DNA from 4 places in the Brumicola nitratireducens FR1064 genome. Region 2 is predicted to be linked to each of the others. Evidence: predicted binding sites of a transcription regulator. Region 2 holds the regulator's gene; each other region holds the start of a gene.

Region 1 (4,950 bases), 510 kb from region 2:
GATAATCGAGATTCTGATCTCGTGTTAATTGCCACATGAGTTGAGAATGATTTATGGAGACTTAACGTAAGGCCTCCCACCTATCTCCAAATAAGCTTTTAGTTACTCACTTAACCCCTCCTTGATGTGGGTATTAAAATCGATTGTTATTACTCAAAGTGACTAGATGTTGTTTGTATGGCTAATCAACTTTTATAGTCTTCAACTCAAAAGACTGTTGCTCTATTACAGGCTCTTAAAAAACCAGTCAATGTCCTCTGCGACATCAACGCTATCCGCAAACCAAGGATGTAATTTAAGTAGTATTTTAATATGCGTAATATTGCTGTTATATACTATCGACTGATGCTTCACGTTTTCTTTTTTTAACGCTTCTGCCATTATTTCTTGATTAAACACACCTACCGTTTTATCTCCGCTGCCATGCAGTAAGATCATGGGGGCTTCGTTTCCAGTCACGTACTGAGCAATCTTCATACTGTCAAAATTTTCCTTGCCAAAAATGTTGATATACTCTTGGGCCTTCGGGGTAAAGTTATAGGGCCCCGCAACGCCCGCAACTCCTTTTATGAAACTTTTACTTTCACCTGCTTTCTGCAAATATTGGGTATCTGTTGCCGCCATCGCTGCAATATATGCACCTGCTGAATGGCCTACAAGAAAGATTTTTTCAGCGCTGCCTTGATATTCGCTAACATTATTCTTTATCCACACAATCGCCTTAGCACCATCTTCAACAAACTGCGGAAATTTTCCTTGAGGATAAAGCACATAATTTGGGATAGCGACGGTGTAGCCTTTGCGAACAAAGCTGTCCGCAATAAATTCAAAATAGGCTTTATCTCCCCAAGACCAGCCACCACCAAAAAAGAAAACGATGACCGGCGTATTTTCGTCGGCATCCCGGGCTCGATAAATATCTAGTTTTTGCCACGATTCACCACCGTAAGAGATGTCACGGCTAATATTATAAGAATGGGTTAAGGAAACACCCGTATTTAACAAGCGTAAACCCGTTGCTGCAGCGTCAATGAACAAAGCGACAGAGAATATAATGAGGGCAGGCAACAGAATGAAGAGCATGAATTTTTTCAAATTGAATATCAGTAAACGTGAGACGAATAGTATGTTTATGTATGTTGAGAACGCTAAGATCATATTGCGTTGAAATATAAGGACTATAAGTTGGATGATACGAAAAGCCCCGATAAATCGGGGCTTTTTGCTAAAAATAACTATTGGCGTGTACTTATTGTTATTTTCACGCCAACTTGTGCTTCCCTGCTTCGTCCTTGAGCTTTCTTCATAGAGCTAGCTATCCATAGCCGGCTCTTAAACTAGCGTAGATTAGTTTTGACGGCTAGTAGTAAAGTCTGGATAAGCTTCTAAGCCACACTCACTCATGTCTACGCCTTCAAACTCTTCTTCTTCAGTAACTCGTATGCCAATGATGGCTTTAAGCGCTAGCCAAACAACTAGGCTCGTCACGAATACCCAGAAGAAGATGGTCAAAGCACCGACAAGCTGTCCGACAAACGTTGCACCACCCGTTCCACCGCCAGCTACATCAACAGTTAACGGATTAGTAAATGGCACCAACATAAGACCTAAGAAGCCAACAACACCGTGAACAGAGATTGCGCCCACTGGATCATCAATCTTCAGCTTGTCTAAGGCTAAAATGCTACCTACCACTAAAATACCACCCAAGGCACCGAACAATGTAGCCTGCAGAGGAGTCGGTGTAGAAGGCTCTGCTGTGATAGCTACCAAACCAGCTAATGCGCCGTTCAATGCCATCGTCAAATCCGCTTTACCGAAAAGTACTCTCGCTAGCAATAACGCAGCAACTAAGCCACCTGCTGCAGCCATATTAGTATTCATAAACACTACTGCAACCGCATTTGCACTTTCAACGCTTGCTGTCGCTAAAACCGAACCACCGTTGAAACCGAACCAGCCCATCCACAGTATGAATGTGCCTAAAGTAGCTAATGGCAAGTTTGCACCAGGGATTGCGTTAACACGGCCGTCTGCGCCATATTTACCTTTACGAGCGCCAAGCACTAATACACCAGCCAATGCTGCAGCAGCACCTGCCATATGCACAATACCTGAACCAGCAAAGTCTGAGAAACGGAACGCAGGCATCCAGTCAGCAGCAGCATCTTCTGGTACTGGTGCGCCTAAATTAAACATACCAAATACGTCAGCGCCGCCCCATGTCCAAGAACCAGACATTGGATAGATGAAAGCCGTTAACACGACCGCAAACGCTAGGAATGCCCAAAGCTTCATACGCTCAGCAACCGCGCCAGATACAATTGACATTGCTGTTGCAACGAAAACTACCTGAAAGAAGAAATCAGCTGATGGTGCGTAAGCTGCTGGATCTTCAGCACCGGTTGCGCCGTCACCCATTATGCTTGAAAGGAAAAACATATCGTCGCCACCATACATTATGCTGTAGCCGCATATCATGTACATGATGCAAGAAATTGCATACAGCGATACGTTTTTAGTTAATATTTCAGTGGTGTTTTTAGCGCGTACTAAACCCGCTTCTAACATAGTAAAACCTGCCGCCATCCACATTACTAGTGCGCCACAGATTAAGAAGTAAAAGGTATCTAATGCATACCCAAGTTCGAATGTGATTTCCATTTTTGTTCTCCGGTTATCTGGCTGCGCGACTTACAGAGCGTCAGCGTCTGCTTCGCCAGTACGAATACGCACTGCTTGTTCTAAGTCATAGACGAACACTTTTCCGTCACCAATTTTGCCTGTTTTCGCTGCGCCAACAATGGCTTCAACCAAACGCTCAACTTGATCATCATTTATTGCGATCTCAAGCTTCACCTTAGGTAAAAAATCAACTTGATACTCAGCGCCACGATAAAGCTCAGTGTGACCTTTCTGACGACCAAATCCCTTCACTTCGGTGACAGTCAAACCGTCAATACCGATTTCAGAGATAGCTTCACGAACATCATCAAGCTTAAATGGCTTAATGATTGCGGTGACTAATTTCATAGTATGCTCCTGCGTAATTCAAAAGAAATAGTGTAGTTTCGATTTACTATTCAAGACCAGTGCCAACACTTAATAGCTATATATATCAATTAGATAAGGGTTTTTAAATTACCATGAGCACACAAAAAAGCACCATAATGGTGCATTTTCAAATATTCGCCCCATAAGGACGCAAGTGACTTAAAAAAATAAAGGGGTCAGTGTTAATTAAATTACAGCTGATACATTAGGCAGGAAATAAAGACGAGATTACTCTCCGAACAACTTCTCCCAGAACGATTTTTCCTTCTTTTTAGGCTGCATTCTAACAGCAGGTTGGCCATCACAGCCGCGAGCATTTTCGGGAAGCGCGCTGAGTATTGCCGGCACACTTAAAATATCACCACATCCTGGCGCTGAAAGCTCGCCTGTTTTTGCATCAAAATGCGCAATGCCAAGCCCATCAGGAAATCGTCGAGATAGATTTTTGGGTGACTGTTTCTTCTGAAACGCAATAAAAACCTGCATTGCGCCACTTGCACCCGATAAGTTAACAGGTGCATTGTCGTCTGATCCCATCCACACGCTGGTCACTAAGTTTCGGTCAAAACCCGCAAACCAACTGTCTCTATAATCATTTGTAGTGCCGGTTTTTCCTGCCATATTTATGTTTGGAAAAGCCTCTCTTACCGCTTTTGCTGTGCCTTCAAGCGTCACTTTATGCAGTGCGTAATTCACTAAATAAGTAGCCGACTCATCAGCTCTAATTTCACTTTCTACGTCGCGCAAATACAGCAATTCATTTTCGTTTGATGTCACCGCGGTCAAACTATGCAGTTGATTCATCACGCCATTATTAGCAATGGTTTGATACATTTGGTTAACCTGCAGTGGAGATAAATCGATTGCGCCTAGGGTGAGCGCAGGGACTAAGGTTATTTCCTTATCTACGCCTAAGCGATTAATTGTGTAAGCCACTTCTTCTAAGCCAACAGCCATGCCTAGCTTTACGCTTGGCACATTATAGGATTTGGTTAAGGCCTCAATTAAAGATACTTGGCCACGAAACTCTTTATCAGAATTTAAAGGCTCCCAGTACTTACCGCCAGTGCTGCGCATTTTGACTGGCGTGTCTTCAAGCATTGTCGCTAAATTATAATGCTCAGGGTCCTCTAATGCTGACAAATACACCGCAGGCTTTACCAATGAACCAATCGGACGATAGGCATTCAAAGCACGGTTAAAGCCGCTAAATCCAGCTTTTTTACCGCCCACTATGGCTCTAATTTCACCACTCTGAACATCAGATACAACCATTGCGGCTTCTAGGTCTGGTTGTTCACGTTTTTGCGCAATACGATCAACTTGTTCCTTCACTGCCGCTTCCGCACGACGCTGCGCGTTTATATCGAGGGTTGTGTAAAGCTTAACGCCCGATAGCTGCTCCGCACGACGGCTAATCACAGCGTTGAGTTCATCACGTACTTTGTCCATAAATGCCGGATGCTTGCCACTCGCTAAACTTTCACTACTCGCTGTGTTCAGCGGCGCCGCGACAAAACCAGCGTATTCGTCGCTGTTAATTTCATTTGCTTCAAATAGTAAACGCAACACGATATTACGTCTCTCTAACGCTCGTTCAGGGTGCTTACTGGGCGAATAGAACGAAGGCCCTTTTACTAAGCCTATCAATGTTGCTATCTCAGGAGTATTGAGTTCAGGTAGTGGTTTGTCAAAATAGAAATGACTCGCTAAACCAAAGCCATGCACTGCAACAGCACCATTCTGCCCAAGGAATACCTCATTTATATAAGCATTAATAATTTCTTCCTTCGAATACCTAGCGTCTATGACTACTGCCATGACGGCTTCTTTAGCTTTTCGAATATAGGAGCGCTCTCGGGTCAAAAAGAAATTTTTAGCTAGCTGTTGAGTTAA
Region 2 (4,950 bases):
AGACAATTACATCCGATGAACCTCTAGTTATTTCGGGTGCAAACGTTATTATTAATGGCCGAGGGTTCGAAGCCAATTTAGAAACCCAAAAATATGAGTTAAAAAACCATGTTCAAACTGAATATCTACCTGTTCGCTAGCCTACTTATGTTGGCTGGCGCGGGTTCATTAAGTGCACAAGAAGCAATTAAGAAGAACGACTTTGATAAACCAACGAAGCTATCATCTGACAGCAGCTACGGTGACGGAAAAGAGAAAGTAGCCGTGCATGAAGGCAACGTAAAGATTACTCAGGGTACTTTAGAAATCAAAGCTGAACGATTGAAAGTATCAGCAGCTCTTGGTAAAGATAAAGAAGTGTTTGAAGCGACAGGCAATCCAGCGAGTTACACACAACAACTGGCCGACGGCACAATGGTGGTGGCAAAAGCAAACAGTATTCGCTACGAGAAAGCCACTAAAATCATCACGTTAAAAGGAAATGCGGAGCTTTATCAAAATGCGTTTAGTATAAAAACCGACTCAATTATATACAACATTATAAAAGAGCAATGGCAGGCGCAGAAAGACACCGATAGTCAGCAGCAAGTTGTGACCGTATTTGATGGCGATACTTTGAAAAAAACAAAAGAAGCAATGGAAAAGCAAAAGGAAAATAAAAAGTGAGTACCTTGTTTGCAAAACACCTCGCTAAATCATACAAAGCTAGACAAGTTGTAAGAGACGTTAGCTTGGAAGTGTCCACAGGCCAAATTGTTGGCTTGTTAGGCCCAAACGGCGCAGGTAAAACAACGACGTTTTATATGATTGTCGGCTTGGTACCGCTTGATAAAGGTGAAATTTTTATTGACCAATTAGACATGTCAATTCAACCTATGCACGAGCGTGCGAGACATGGCATTGGATATTTGCCCCAAGAAGCCTCTATTTTTCGTAAATTGACCGTGTATGAAAATCTAATGGCAATATTACAAACACGCAAAGAATTGGCAAAAGATCAACGTGAACAAGAAGCTGACGACTTAATGGACGAATTTAATGTCAGTCATATCAGAAATAATTTAGGCATGAGTTTATCCGGTGGAGAGCGCCGCCGCGTTGAAATTGCACGAGCTTTAGCTGCAAATCCTAAGTTTATTTTACTCGATGAACCATTCGCCGGTGTTGACCCAATTTCTGTTAATGATATAAAGAAGATCATTAAACAATTAAAAGAGCGAAACATTGGTGTGTTGATCACAGATCATAATGTACGTGAAACGCTAGATGTCTGTGAAAAAGCATATATTGTAAGTCACGGTGAGCTGATTGCATCAGGAACCTCTGCTGAAGTACTCAGTAACCAAAAAGTGAGAGAAGTGTATCTCGGCGACCAATTTGTATTATAGGTGTATCATGTTTTGTAACTGGCTTTTATCACCATTAGAAATAACTGAAGGACATCAATGAAACCTTCACTGCAGTTAAAATTTAGCCAACAGCTAACAATGACGCCTCAGCTTCAGCAGGCGATAAAGCTGCTACAATTGTCTACATTGGATCTTCAGCTCGAAATTCAGGAAGCGTTGGATTCCAACCCTTTACTAGAAATTGACGAAAGTGAACACAACAACGACAGCTCAGACAGTGACTCTGAACCTCAAGACTATACTGATAAAAACTCACTCAGTGCGGAGAATTCAGATAACGTTGACAGCCACGACGCACTCGAAAACAACCAAATTCCTGATGACTTACCACTAGACAGCTCTTGGGAAGAATATCTAAGCGCCTCGTCTGCGCCAGCCAACATATCCAACGGCCCCGCAGATGATGACTACATATTTCAGGGCGAAACCACCGAAAATATCCAAGACCATCTAATTTGGCAGATGGAATTAACCCCGTTTTCAGATATAGACCGCTCTATTGCTATTGCGATAATTGACTCAATTGATGAGTCTGGTTATCTCACTGTTAGCAGCGAGGAAATTTTAGATAGCTTACAAAACGAAGAAATTGAATTGGACGAAGTTGAATGCGTTCTAAAACGCATTCAAATGTTCGACCCTATTGGTTCCGGCTCTCGTACTCCTCAAGAGTGCTTAATGGTGCAATTAGCCCAATTTGATCCTGCAACGCCTTGGTTGGCTGAAGCCCGTCTGTTGTTAACAGAACACAGCGACTTGTTAAGCAGCAAAGACTACCGCACATTGATGCGTAAAACTCGATTGAAAGAAGACCAGCTGCGAGAAGCAATGCGCCTATTGCAAACGCTTAACCCAAGACCAGGAAGCACAATTGCCGTTAAAGATTCTGAATACGTTATTCCTGACGTGTCTGTTGCGAAAAAAAATGGTCGTTGGACAGTTGAGCTGAATGGTGATTCTTTGCCACCGCTGATCGTCAATAAAGAGTATGAAGCACTCAGTAAAAGCACTAAAAATTCGAACGATTCACAATATATTAAGTCACACTTACAAGAAGCTAAATGGTTTATTAAGAGCTTAGAAAGTCGCAATGAGACACTATTGAAAGTATCTCACTGTATTGTTCAGCAGCAAATGGGCTTTTTTGAACACGGTCCAGAAATGATGAAACCAATGGTTTTAAATGACGTTGCTGAGATGGTCGATATGCATGAGTCAACTATTTCAAGGGTTACCACCCAGAAGTATATGCATACGCCCAGAGGCATTTTCGAGCTTAAGTACTTTTTCTCTAGCCATGTTTCAACTGAATCTGGCGGTGAATGTTCGTCGACAGCAATAAGAGCACTCATCAAAAAGCTCGTTGCGGCGGAGATTGTCAGCAAACCACTTAGTGATAGCAAGATTGCGCAATTGTTGGCCGATCAAGGAATTCAAGTTGCTCGACGAACCATTGCGAAATATCGAGAGTCCCTCTCGATTCCCCCGTCGAACCAAAGAAAAAGTCTGCTGTAGACTTCATAAGAGGACGTAACATTATGCAAATAAATCTAACTGGTCATCACGTTGATATTACTGATTCACTAAGAGCATACGTCGACAGTAAATTCGAACGATTAGAAAGACACTTCGATCATATTAGTAATGTACATGTAGTGTTAAATGTAGAGAAAATAAATCAAAGAGCTGAAGCAACACTTCATCTCAAGGGTGACGTTGTTCACGCTAACGCTGAACATACTGACATGTACGCAGCCATCGATGGACTGATTGACAAGTTAGATCGCCAAGTTATAAAGCACAAGGAAAAGTCAAAACGACATTAGTCGCCTACGAATTATGATTATATCTGATATTATTTCACTCGACCGCACTGAATGTGCGGTTGAGTGTCAAAGCAAAAAACGAATTTTTGAAGTCATCAGCGAAATTGCAGTGAAGGGAAATCCACAGCTCAATTTAAATGATGTGCTTGCGAGCATGTTGGCGCGCGAAAAAATGGGTAGCACAGGCATAGGTAACGGTATTGCTATACCACACGGCAGAATTGAAGGAATACAGGATATAGTTGCTATCATTGTCACTAGCGAAGAACCGATCCAATTCGATGCAATAGACGACAAGCCCGTAGATATATTTTTCGCTTTATTAGTGCCCAGTGAACAAACCCAAGAGCATCTTCAAACGCTTTCATCTATCGCGCAAAAATTGAGCGATAAAAACATAGTAAAAGCGTTAAGAAACGCTGCTACTAGAGACGAAATTATTTCAGCACTAGCGTAAAAATTAACCACACGGTGAATTATCCCACCGTTTCATAACTGTTATCTACCTCTAAAGGACCTGCACACGTGAAACTCTTGATCATCAGTGGTCGCTCTGGCTCAGGCAAATCAATTGCATTAAGGGCCTTGGAAGACCTAGGGTATTATTGCGTCGATAACATACCCGTAAATTTGCTGCCGACACTTACTCATGCACTCGCCGATGAAAGCGAAAAAGTAGCGGTGAGCGTCGATGTTAGAAACATGCCTAAAATGGCGAATGAGCTTAGCGAAATTGTGGACTTTTTGCCCAGTATTTGGGAAGTTACCATTTTGTATTTAGACGCTAGTGATGATGTATTGATTAAGCGCTATAGTGAAACAAGACGTTTGCACCCGCTCTTCAAACTCAATAAATCACTGGCCGAATCAATTGAGGCGGAACGAGAAATATTAGTGCCTGTATCGGAAAAAGCGGATTTACATATCAACACCGATAATTTATCACTGCACGAGCTTTCAGAACTAATTCGAGAAAGAGTGTTAGGTAAAAAAAGCGCAAACTTAGTCCTAGTATTTGAGTCGTTTGGCTTTAAATACGGCATTCCAAGAGATGCAGATTATGTATTTGACGCCCGTTTTTTGCCTAACCCACACTGGGAGCCCGACTTAAAGCCCTTGAATGGATTAGATGGCCCGGTACAGTTATTTTTAGGGGGACAGCCACTTGTCACCAAATTCATATGGCAAATTCAAAACCTGATATCAACTTGGCTGCCACATTTAGAAAGAAACAACCGCAGCTATGTTACTGTTGCTATAGGTTGCACCGGCGGGCAGCATCGCTCTGTATTTGTGGCAGAGGCGCTTGCAAATAGCTTCCGTGCAAGCCATGGGGATGTACAAATCAGACACCGTGAATTGAAGTTGAGCAAAAAAGAAGAGATTGATCCAAATACACTGAATGAGTCTCAGCATGATCGTTGAAAAGCAACTTACTATCGTAAATAAATTAGGCCTGCACGCGCGCGCAGCGACTCAATTAGCAAAATTAGCTAATCAGTTTGAAGCGACAATAACAATGCATCAAGAGGATAAAGAAGCCTTTGCTAACAGTGTGTTAGCGCTTATGATGCTTGAAAGTAGCCAAGGAAAAGAGGTACTCGTGCGCTGCGATGGCGGCGACGCTGAGAAAGCGATGCAGGCGATTGAAAATTTAATCGTAAATAAATTTAACGAAGACGAATAGGGCCTTATGGCTGAAACTGTTGAACAAA
Region 3 (4,950 bases), 1.0 Mb from region 2:
AGTAGTCCCTGCGATGTTATCTGCATGGAAGTAATCACCTAAGTTTACGATCACTGATTGTTTACAAGGAGGAGCTGTTAATACCAGTCGAGTGAATATTCCTATGAATACTTCTCTGGCCTTGGCAATATCCCAGTCTTCACCCGCTTCATCAGCTAGTGCTAACATTCCAATATGCGGGTCACCAAGTGGATATACCGCCATTAGATCGGATGATCCATGTATGATTTTATTAGTTGGTTTGTAGACCGGCATATCTTTAACTAAGCCGTCAATAACTGCCTGCATTAAAGCGATACTGTCTTCTTTGTTTACATCTGTTTTTACCCACTGTCCGGCAACTTGGCCTTCTGCGTTGTATCTTGTTGATACACCCTTAACGTAATGGGTATCAGGTGTGTAATGCATCATGTCATGTTCAGGGGCATAGCCACGCAAAGCAGCATACTTCTTAACCCTGAGAACAGAATCACCAACAGTTGATCTAGTCAAGCCCATAGCGTCAGCGGTGGCTTGTTACTACTTAATTATATGGTACATATTATGGTACTTTAACTAATAGATTACAATATAAATTAAGTAATATAAGTATATACAATGGGTTTATGGATCTCTATTAGGGACTCATACAGTTTTAACATGATTAACAAAATAGGTGAGAGACAGAATTTAATAACCAAATTCAGGATGGCGTTCATCAAATTCTTCTCTTGTTAATTTGAGTGGTTCACTAATTCCACGATGAATAATTTCACCAGAACTTAAGACTGAGTTTCCATTTCTGATTTTAAAACGCCAACCTCCGTTGATGACCGAATATTCTTCTCCATATTTATCACAGAGTATGTTTTCTTCTTCAAACCAATAAAGCATGTTTAGACCTCAAAAGTGTATAGGGTAGTAAGCTTCGGTTTTATGATCCGACCGATGCTATCGTTTGTTAGATAGAGGTTACTTGAGTTCTTAAAAAACCAAAGCGAACAATCTAATCGGTAAAGTCCATTTGTCCATTCATACATGCTCATAGAGGTAGCAACTAATTCTGCAACCTGTGGGCTTCCGCATAGATCGCCAAATGAGTACTCCAGTATCGTTGTGCCGCCATAATCACCATGAGCTAACACAATGTAGCCCTCATGCTTAGAACCTGGCTCTGGATACATGTGGCCCCATGTGTCTTGCATTACATTATGTTTCTTCGTGTTAACGAATACATCTACCATGCTGCCCATAATTTACTCACTTAGTTTAATTGTTTAAATTTATTGTTGCACAGTACATTTCTGTATGTATAATGCTCCTCGTTCCGCAGACGTTCACCTACGTTCTGTTGGTACTTTAGTTGGTACAGGGTATTTAGTAAACACAAATACCTATTAATTATCAGCTAGTTAACTACGCTATATGTGGACGGGTTCCGCCTCCACTTAATGCTAGTTAATTAAGTCGCAGCATCAGTGCCCGGGTGGTGAAATTGGTAGACACAAGGGATTTAAAATCCCTCGCTCGTAAGAGTGTGCCGGTTCAAGTCCGGCCCCGGGCACCACTTCCAAAGATAGTTGTTACTATGATAATAAGATACGCGTCAAACATGTATCAATAGAAAATCTCATGATGACACATTCAATGTTTTTTGTATCAACGCCATACTTCCCTAATTAATTAAATCTAACGTTCAAAACGAATTTTGGCGCTTTAGGCCATCCCAACGATCAGGTTCTGCGAGCCAATTTAGCGCAAGCGTTGGCATTATCCGAATTATTGCTATTTAACCGGAGGGGGCGACAATGAGCGATTCTCGGCTTGGGGCGACGAAATAGGACAAATGGACGGTTTTAAATGATACGGTTGTTCGGCATTCGGTTTTGTATTGTTCCATAATTGGATAAAATTCAAACACTTCTGTGTCAGCTTTTTTTACATAGGCTAAATAAAACAAACAAGTATTAGCTTTAAAGTATTGATAAATATTGGTTTTAATTTTTGGCGTAAAACTTGCTTAACAAGGCTATTACAACTCCATAAGTTTACAGAAATGAAAATTACAAAAACACTATTCGGTTTCTTAGTTCTATCAATCGGGCTAACAGTTCCCGCTCACGCTGTTCCAATCTTTTTACAAACTTCTATAACGGGCGAAATTAGCGTTTTAAATGATGGTTCATTAATCGAAGCTAATAATCTAGGGGCTCGCAATAACCCTGTAACAATAAACGGTGTCTTGTTCGGCTCAGACGAATCTGCATTGAGCGCAGGTTGGACAGATGGTTCTGGAAATTTTTCTAATGATAATTTCAATACTGATCTAGAAGCACTTTTAGATGAATTGGTTTACGCATCTGGTTTCGGGAGTCTTGGGTTCACGTTAGACGGTCTAACGATCGGTAACAGCTATAGATTACAATTACTGTTCTCAAATGACAAAAACTCTACTGGTAACGACATTTTTGTTTCGCTGTTAGGGTCTGACTTCTCGTTAAAAAATTGGCAGCCAAATGCTGTAAACTTAATTGTAAGGTTTACTGCCGAAGCAGAGACTTTATTTGTCGGATTCGACGGTCCTAATAATCAACCAGGAAGAGCTGTTCTAAATGGTTATGCTCTACATGAGGTCCCAGAACCATCAACATTAGCCATCCTAGCATTAGGTTTAATTGGTTTAGGCGCGCGTCGCTTCAAAAAATAAATTTATTAATTTTTCTGAAAGCACCTGCCATTCGGTAGGTGCTTTTTTTATTTCTGTCATCTGCTAAAAGTAACTATCCTCAGGACTGCTATTGCGCGCAATCAAATCAGTGATAATGCATCGCTTTCAATACCCTAAAGATAGTGATGTTCAGGCCCCGGCACTTATAATTTTTTAGCAACCTGTTATGTATAACAAATTAATGTTTTAATTATCCCATGTTTTTTCGAATAACATTATTGGTTTTCTTACATCATGATATCCACCATTATTTCGTGTCATGACTTATTTAAAAAAATTGAGTCTAAAAACACGTCTAGTATAAAAATACTGTTCACAACCATGGCAAACGCACCTACGTCAAAGCCTGATTTGAAGCGAGAAGATGTTTCGTTGTATATACCAAAATCTTTGTTGTTCGATTTCGAAAATGACTTTGTGAATAAACAAAATTCGTTTAGCAATATGATGCCATCTCTTAGTGCCTTTCAAGTTTCGGCTCAAAAGCTCGGACTGAACGTAGACGACGAGATTGTGGTTTATGACGACTTTGGTAATTTTTGTGCGTCAAGGGCTTGGTTTATGCTCTTATCTATGGGCTTTACGAATGTTAAAACGTTGGACGGCGGGTTACCCCAATGGATTAAGTGTGGTTATAAAACGGAAAGCTCTCTAATAAGTCCCAACATTGAGTCCAACGTTCAGTTGAAAGCATCGCTTAATTATTCCTTTGTCGATGCAGACTATATTTGTACTGCATTGTCCGCATGTTTATTAGTACCCGCATCTAAAGCTTCAACTACGATTACCCTGCAGACAGGCAAAACAAATAGGTCTCAACTGATTGACGCAAGAAGTTTTGGACGTTATGCAGGCATTGAGTCCGAACCAAGGGCTAGTATGAGGTCGGGACATATACCTACTTCTGTGAATATACACTATGCAAGTTTGCAGCATGCAGGCAAGTTTAAATCCTCTGACGAATTAACAGACATGTTTGAGGACAATAATATTAATCTCAAGAATGAAATGATAATAAGTTGTGGTAGTGGCGTAACAGCCTGCATTGTTGCACAAGCTGCCTATTCTTTAGGAGCGCCTCGCGTTAAAGTCTATGATGCTAGTTGGTCAGAGTGGGGCGCCAGTCAGACATTGCCCATCGAGGTGGGTGTATGACTGAAGTCATAGCATTTAACTGGTTAGAACTCTTCTCAATCGCTGTTATTCACTTTTTTGCTGTAGCAAGTCCTGGGCCCGACTTTGCTGTTGTACTTAAGCAAAGTATGCAGCAGGGAAGAGCGGCTGCAATATCCACCAGTATTGGTATTGGTACTGGCATACTGTTGCATGTTACTTATTCTCTGATTGGAATAGGCTTAATAATTAAGACCACTCCGTGGTTGCTAAATATACTGCTATATCTGGCCGCTGCTTATTTAGCATGGATTGGTATCAGTGCTTTAAAGAGTCAACCGCATGGCCAGGCCAAACTATCGGCTGTGCCTGTCCCACAAAAAAGCTTGATAAAATCATTTATGATAGGTTTCATCACTAACGGTCTAAACCCGAAAGCCACGTTATTCTTTTTGTCTGTTTTCACGGTAGCAATATCATCAGAAACGCTTTTATCACATAAAATTATCTATGGCTTATATATGGCTGTTGCCACTGCCGCATGGTTTATATTTCTATCTGTTGTCATTACGCATCGAAAAGTACGTGCGTTTTATGAGCTAAATGGCTACATCTTTGACCGTATTATGGGAGTTGTTCTCATAATCATGGCTTTATTCCTTGTTGTCACCAGTTGATTAGAGAACCTCTTTACATTTTTTAGTATACTTCGTCACGGCAAATGGTGTGTACTTGTTCTATGGGAACGATGAATAAATCTGTAAAATGACGTAATTCATACGTAAAATATGTGGTGAGTATGTGGTTCTAATTTAAAATTAGTGGCGTTACCTAATTAACGTGGAAAATTAAGTCTCAATGAATAAAGTACCAAAACAAAATTATACTTTAGATATTAAAAGCCTTTTTGAACGAGGGAACATCGCGACCAAGCAAAACTTACCAGTTATGCTTCGCTGCATGTTTATTTTGCTTTTTATCGGGCTTGCTGCATTCGTGGCTTTCTTCAACATCTATGAGATAGAAACAGTGGCTCAACTTGAAGCCATGCAAACTGAAACGTATTTCTTTAATATGTTATTGACAGTTTTATTGTCACCGCTGATGGCCGGGATGGGTATGCTGGCGGT
Region 4 (4,950 bases), 1.7 Mb from region 2:
ATCTAATATACCGCATTAAAGAAGCGCATATAAGCGCTAAATGTGCCGAACTTTTGACACTCTCTAAACACTGCGCGAATAAGTTCATGCAGAGACGATAAAAACAGGTAAAAGACAAATGCAAAATAATCTAAGTAATTCTTTATCGACAGCTTTGGGCATTGGCTTGACCTATTTTTTAGTGATTTTCCCGACGGCTGCCAATGCGTCTGTTCACCAGAGTATACAACAACAGGCAGAGCTTTATGTTCAGCAAAACGCTTTTTTTGACGATAGTGCTGATGTAAACGTACAGGCCGCCGAAGTTGACAGCAGGATTCATATCCCCCCATGCAAAGCACCATTTGAATATGAATCTTCTGATTCCAGTTTAAGACAGTCGAACGTATCGGTGAAAGTAACCTGCCCTACAACAAGCTGGTATTTATTCACTTCTGTTCAGGTAGAGCAAACTAAACCGGTGGTTGTTACATCAGAAACACTGAGCCCCGGCTCACTTTTAACTGAAAAAAATCTATATGTGGCCGATATACCAGTTAATAGGCTAAGAGGTTCGACATACAGCGACACGGTAAACCTTGTTGGAGCGCGGCTTAAACGTCGCGTGAGACCCGGCCAAATTATTAATGACGGCATGCTTTGTTTCGTCTGTAAGGGTGACAAAGTGACGATAATGGCGGTGACCAGCGGCTTAAGTTTGAAGGTATCGGGCATTGCTGAACAGGACGGAAATTTGGGAGACACAATCAGAGTGCAGAACGCCTCATCGAAGAAAACAGTGACGGCAACAGTGTCTAGTACCAGCGAAGTGAGTATCCAAATTTAATGAAAAGTGATAAAATTTTGACGCTTTGGCGTTATCAGCTTGAATAATTAGAAGTATTTTGAGCAAATTCGGTAGAAAATGTGATTTTATTTCACTTTCTTGCTAAAGTTAGCCAATAAGAAGTCGATAACATGTTTGAGGTGTTATAGGTTCTGGAAAAAATTATGACTATTAACAATATAAACAATGCAAACAAACCGCAAATTGACGGGCAGAAGCTGGCACAACAGCAGACTCCAAGTCAAACTGCAAACGCTAACACAGCGCAAGCCGCAACGCAGTCTACTGCGTCACGTCAAGACTCTGTGTCGCTAACTACATCTGCACAACAGCTTACGCAAGTGCAGAAGAAAAGCGCAGAAGCGCCAGTCAATCAAGAGAAAGTTGATAAACTGAAAAAAGCGATTGCTGATGGTGAATACAAGATAAACCCTGAAGTTTTGGCGCAAAAAATTGCCAAATTGGAATCTCAGATTTTCGGAAATGGTATTTAAACGAATGGAGCTTAGAATCTGATGATGACGAGTTTATTAAGTGCAATTGATAAACAAGCGGAGCAGCTAACTGCTCTGAAAGCATTGTTGGAAAATGAGCTTCATCTGATAAGTTCGAGAGAGCCTGAGACTCTGATGGGATTGTTAAAAGATAAAGAAGAACTGCTTTCATTCATTGAGGAGCAGGATCAGTCGATATCTTCATTATTCGAAAAAGCGAAGGCAAACGGCGAAAGCACGGAAGACGCAGTGGCAGCCATGGAAAGTTGCGATGCAATCATCCATGAATGTAAGTATTTGACGCAGATTAATGCTAAGTCAGTTGAACAAGGCCAACTTCGTTTAACGCATCTTCGCAATCTCATGATGGAGCTGCGTGCACGCGAGTCAATGACCTACGATCGCAGTGGCAAGACTACGGGCGATGCGGGTTCAAAAGGATACACAGCTTAAGCAAACAGCGGTTGCTATTTACATTCAAACAAGACTGTTGCTCAGGTTAAAAATATAATTTCAAAAAAGCCAGCGTTATCGCTGGCTTTTTTATTGTTTTTTTTACCGAGTCATCAGGGCCTAATAAAAATGACTCGCTTACGTATCAAGCCCTAGTAATAGGTCACCTTTCTAATTTTTCTAGGTTTTGCCGTGGACAAATAAATGTCGTAGACCCGAGACATATCGAGCTCCAGTTCAGTTGCATAGGTGTCCTCGCCTACGGGATAAGTCTTAACGACTCTTGCGCCGCGTATTACGCCTTCAACCGAACTCTTTAACTGGTTGTTGGTTAAGATCATATTTGCCAACTCCTGCTCACCGTCAACTTTCTGGCCATACACCTGCTCTGCAAGCTCACGATAGGCATCCAATTTAGATGCTTTTATCGCCATCAATGTTTTGGTAGATTCATCACCACCTAATTGCGCTGCAATGGGAGCATAGCCTACTGCATTAATCACTGGGTATTGCTCAGGCTCAATGGTTTCCCACTCTACATGCTTGGTAAACAATGAACTGCATCCTGACAGACTCAAGCAAGTGATCACTCCAACAGAAGCTATAATGACGCGTACTTTTTTCATCTTTGGCATATTCAACCTATTCGTATTTAATTGATTATACGGCGCACTCATGGCCCCATATAGCTGTGCGTTTATTCACTGCTTTTTGATATTGGAGTTAATGCAAAATATGAACCAAATTTATGAAAACTCAAAATGGCAGTTAAAAGCGTAGAAGTCGGTGAGTTAATTATTAAAGGTATGGCACATAACTTGTATAGGTTTACACATAGAACTACCTAAGTGCAAATCACTGCTGTTGATTTGACCGCCAGTGGATTACCACAAAGTCCAATAAGTGAAATAAGTAATGAAATTAATGTTTTATATAAACGACTCAAGACTACGAAACGCCATAATACAGAGCGCCGCGGTAAAAGGCCTTAAGAGGCGTAACGCAACTTTGCGAAACCTTATTATCGTACTATCATTAATATTAAGCCAAACAGCAAACGCAGCGTGGTTCTCAGCTACCGGACATGCTGCCATTTTGAATGGTGATAAAATGGCGGCAAAGCATCAAGCGACTGAGGAAGCCATTAAGCAAGCTCTGCTATTTGCTGGCGCCTCTGTCAGGAGTGTGCAACAAATGACTAATGGTCTGTTAATGAACGACCACCTAGAAATTCGTTCCAGCGGAGAAGTAAGCACGCTAGAGTTAATAGATGAGGTTTACTCGGATGGTTATGTAACCGTATCAATTCGAGCGGATATCTTTTCACAAAAATCTCAATGCTCAGCCGCTGACTATACGAAAAGATTAGCAACAACTTACTTCCCTATTCGTTACGGGGCGCAAGCAGCAGACGGTCAAGTGCATCATTTAGGCGCCGCAGCCGCTTTAAAACTGCAAGAAACATTTTCACAAATTAGCACTGGGCTAACGCTCAGCGAAGTAGAGCCTTATACGCTTAATTGGCATAACACTGACCAACAAATACAAGCCACAAAATTGGCACAAAAGACGGATGTGCAATATGTACTTGCAATCACCATCGACGACATTAGCGTTGAGCGAGATCACGCAAGTGCCTTTACGTTTTGGAAAGGTGATCAGGCTGTACGTAACTTCGCGTACACGTTAACCTTATTAAATGGTGCATCAGGCGAAGAATTATTAAGCAAGCAGTATCGTATATCGGAAGCTTGGGAGTTTGACATGACCCGCAAACTTGACGTTAATTCAGACGAGTTTTGGCGCAGTCGCTATGGTAGAGCTGTCTTAGAAAGCATGCAGGAGTCAGCAATAGACTTAGAAAAGTTCGCCATTTGTGAACCGACAATGGGCAGAATATTGGCGGTCAACAATAACCAACTGCAAATAAATCTAGGCAAAAATCAAAAAGTGAAAGCTGGAGACACCCTAACGCTATTTAGTGTTAAACAAATTAGAGATACTTTTGGTCAAGAGTACAAGCAGTTTGTGCTGCATCCCACTTCTCTTGTAGTCACGCAAGTATTCGCTGAAACGGCAACCGTGACTAGTCGTGATCGCAGTTTATTGGCGAATATTCAGCCAAACGACTACGTAGCGCGACAATAGGACTGTTTTTAAGGCTTTTGTTGTTGAATAATATGGATGCGTTAACCGAGTGCAGATAAATCAGCACCCAACTGGACTAAGTTCCTGAAACTGACGTATACCCTGTTATTAGACAGAAACAAACAACGAGGCCTTTTTATGTCGCATTCTCTCCCCGACAACTCTTCGTTTTTTGAAGAAATGAGTGACGTTAAGCCTTTAGCCCAAACGGATAAAGTTGCCTTAACAAACAAGAACACAGAAACCCTTGCACAAAGGCTAAAGCGAGAAGCCCTTATCGCTGAAGTTGAAAAAGATGACAATGGACTGACGGTTGAAAAAGTCGAGCCTATCGACCCACACGACTTTATCGAGTACAAACAAGACGGCGTGCAGCAAGGCGTTTATAAGAATTTAAGACTCGCTAAATATCAAATCGACGTCACGTTGAATATAACGCACATGAAGTTTGACGACGCGCGCGTGACCTTATACAACACCATTAAAGACTGTCATGAAAGAGGAATTAGAACCTTACTAGTACAGCACGGCATGGGCTTAAATAGTAAACCCTTCCCTGCTTTCTTAAAAAGTTTTGTGAATCAATGGTTACGACAGATTGATATGGTGATTGCCTTTCATACGGCACAAAAGCAGCACGGTGGCTTGGCTTCCGTTTATGTCTTGTTAAAAAAACACCCTAATCAAAAGTTGATCAACCGCGAAAAAAATCGAAGAGGCGGTTAGCCGTTTTGCACTAACCGTTTATTCCACCGTCAACTTTCCAAGTAGATACTATCCGACGAAGACGCGTGCGTTTCTAAACATACGCATCCAAGGGCCGTCTTCTTTCCATTCATCTGGGCGCCATGAGTTGCTAACTGTTCTAAATACTCGCTCTGGGTGCGGCATCATTATAGTGCTGCGGCCATCTAAAGACGTTAACCCTGTAATGCCTTGTTCTGAACCATTCGGGTTCGCTGGGTACTCGCTTGTTACGCGTCCGTAATTGTCTATAAAGCGCAGCGCGATCTGGCTCTCATTCTTCAA

Evidence for each region. The regulator sigma-54, encoded in region 2, starts transcription at its own class of promoters, with help from an activator protein. The targets are predictions, from matches to a motif close to GTTGGCACGNNNNTNGNNT.
Region 1: glnK (P-II family nitrogen regulator) is a predicted target of sigma-54. The motif match lies at 3,082-3,100, and genes of this name have one in related genera.
Region 3: GNIT_RS18385 (PEP-CTERM sorting domain-containing protein) is a predicted target of sigma-54. The motif match lies at 1,983-2,001, and genes of this name have one in related genera.
Region 4: GNIT_RS11565 (flagellar assembly protein FlgT) is a predicted target of sigma-54. The motif match lies at 2,579-2,597, and genes of this name have one in related genera.

What each region holds. Positions count from the first base shown of each region.
Region 1 is NC_016041.1:454,377-459,326, reverse strand. Features, by position in the region: gene GNIT_RS01970 (alpha/beta hydrolase) at 226-1,083, opposite strand; gene amt (ammonium transporter) at 1,348-2,664, opposite strand; gene glnK (P-II family nitrogen regulator) at 2,695-3,033, opposite strand; gene mrcB (penicillin-binding protein 1B) at 3,283-4,950, opposite strand, start outside.
Region 2 is NC_016041.1:966,493-971,442, reverse strand. Features, by position in the region: gene lptC (LPS export ABC transporter periplasmic protein LptC) at 1-140, shown strand, start outside; gene lptA (lipopolysaccharide transport periplasmic protein LptA) at 109-666, shown strand; gene lptB (LPS export ABC transporter ATP-binding protein) at 663-1,388, shown strand; gene GNIT_RS04215 (RNA polymerase factor sigma-54) at 1,446-2,924, shown strand; gene hpf (ribosome hibernation promoting factor) at 2,948-3,235, shown strand; gene ptsN (PTS IIA-like nitrogen regulatory protein PtsN) at 3,249-3,692, shown strand; gene rapZ (RNase adapter RapZ) at 3,761-4,660, shown strand; gene GNIT_RS04195 (HPr family phosphocarrier protein) at 4,650-4,922, shown strand; gene mgtE (magnesium transporter) at 4,929-4,950, shown strand, end outside.
Region 3 is NC_016041.1:1,993,937-1,998,886, forward strand. Features, by position in the region: gene GNIT_RS08630 (hypothetical protein) at 1-498, opposite strand, end outside; gene GNIT_RS08635 (hypothetical protein) at 670-873, opposite strand; gene GNIT_RS08640 (hypothetical protein) at 876-1,232, opposite strand; tRNA gene GNIT_RS08645 (tRNA-Leu) at 1,460-1,546, shown strand; gene GNIT_RS18385 (PEP-CTERM sorting domain-containing protein) at 2,036-2,686, shown strand; gene GNIT_RS08655 (sulfurtransferase) at 2,942-3,862, shown strand; gene GNIT_RS08660 (LysE family translocator) at 3,859-4,497, shown strand; gene GNIT_RS08665 (DUF975 family protein) at 4,679-4,950, shown strand, end outside.
Region 4 is NC_016041.1:2,672,618-2,677,567, forward strand. Features, by position in the region: gene flgA (flagellar basal body P-ring formation chaperone FlgA) at 119-826, shown strand; gene flgM (flagellar biosynthesis anti-sigma factor FlgM) at 991-1,320, shown strand; gene GNIT_RS11555 (flagella synthesis protein FlgN) at 1,342-1,773, shown strand; gene GNIT_RS11560 (LPP20 family lipoprotein) at 1,926-2,399, opposite strand; gene GNIT_RS11565 (flagellar assembly protein FlgT) at 2,689-3,921, shown strand; gene smrA (DNA endonuclease SmrA) at 4,060-4,647, shown strand; gene purL (phosphoribosylformylglycinamidine synthase) at 4,696-4,950, opposite strand, start outside.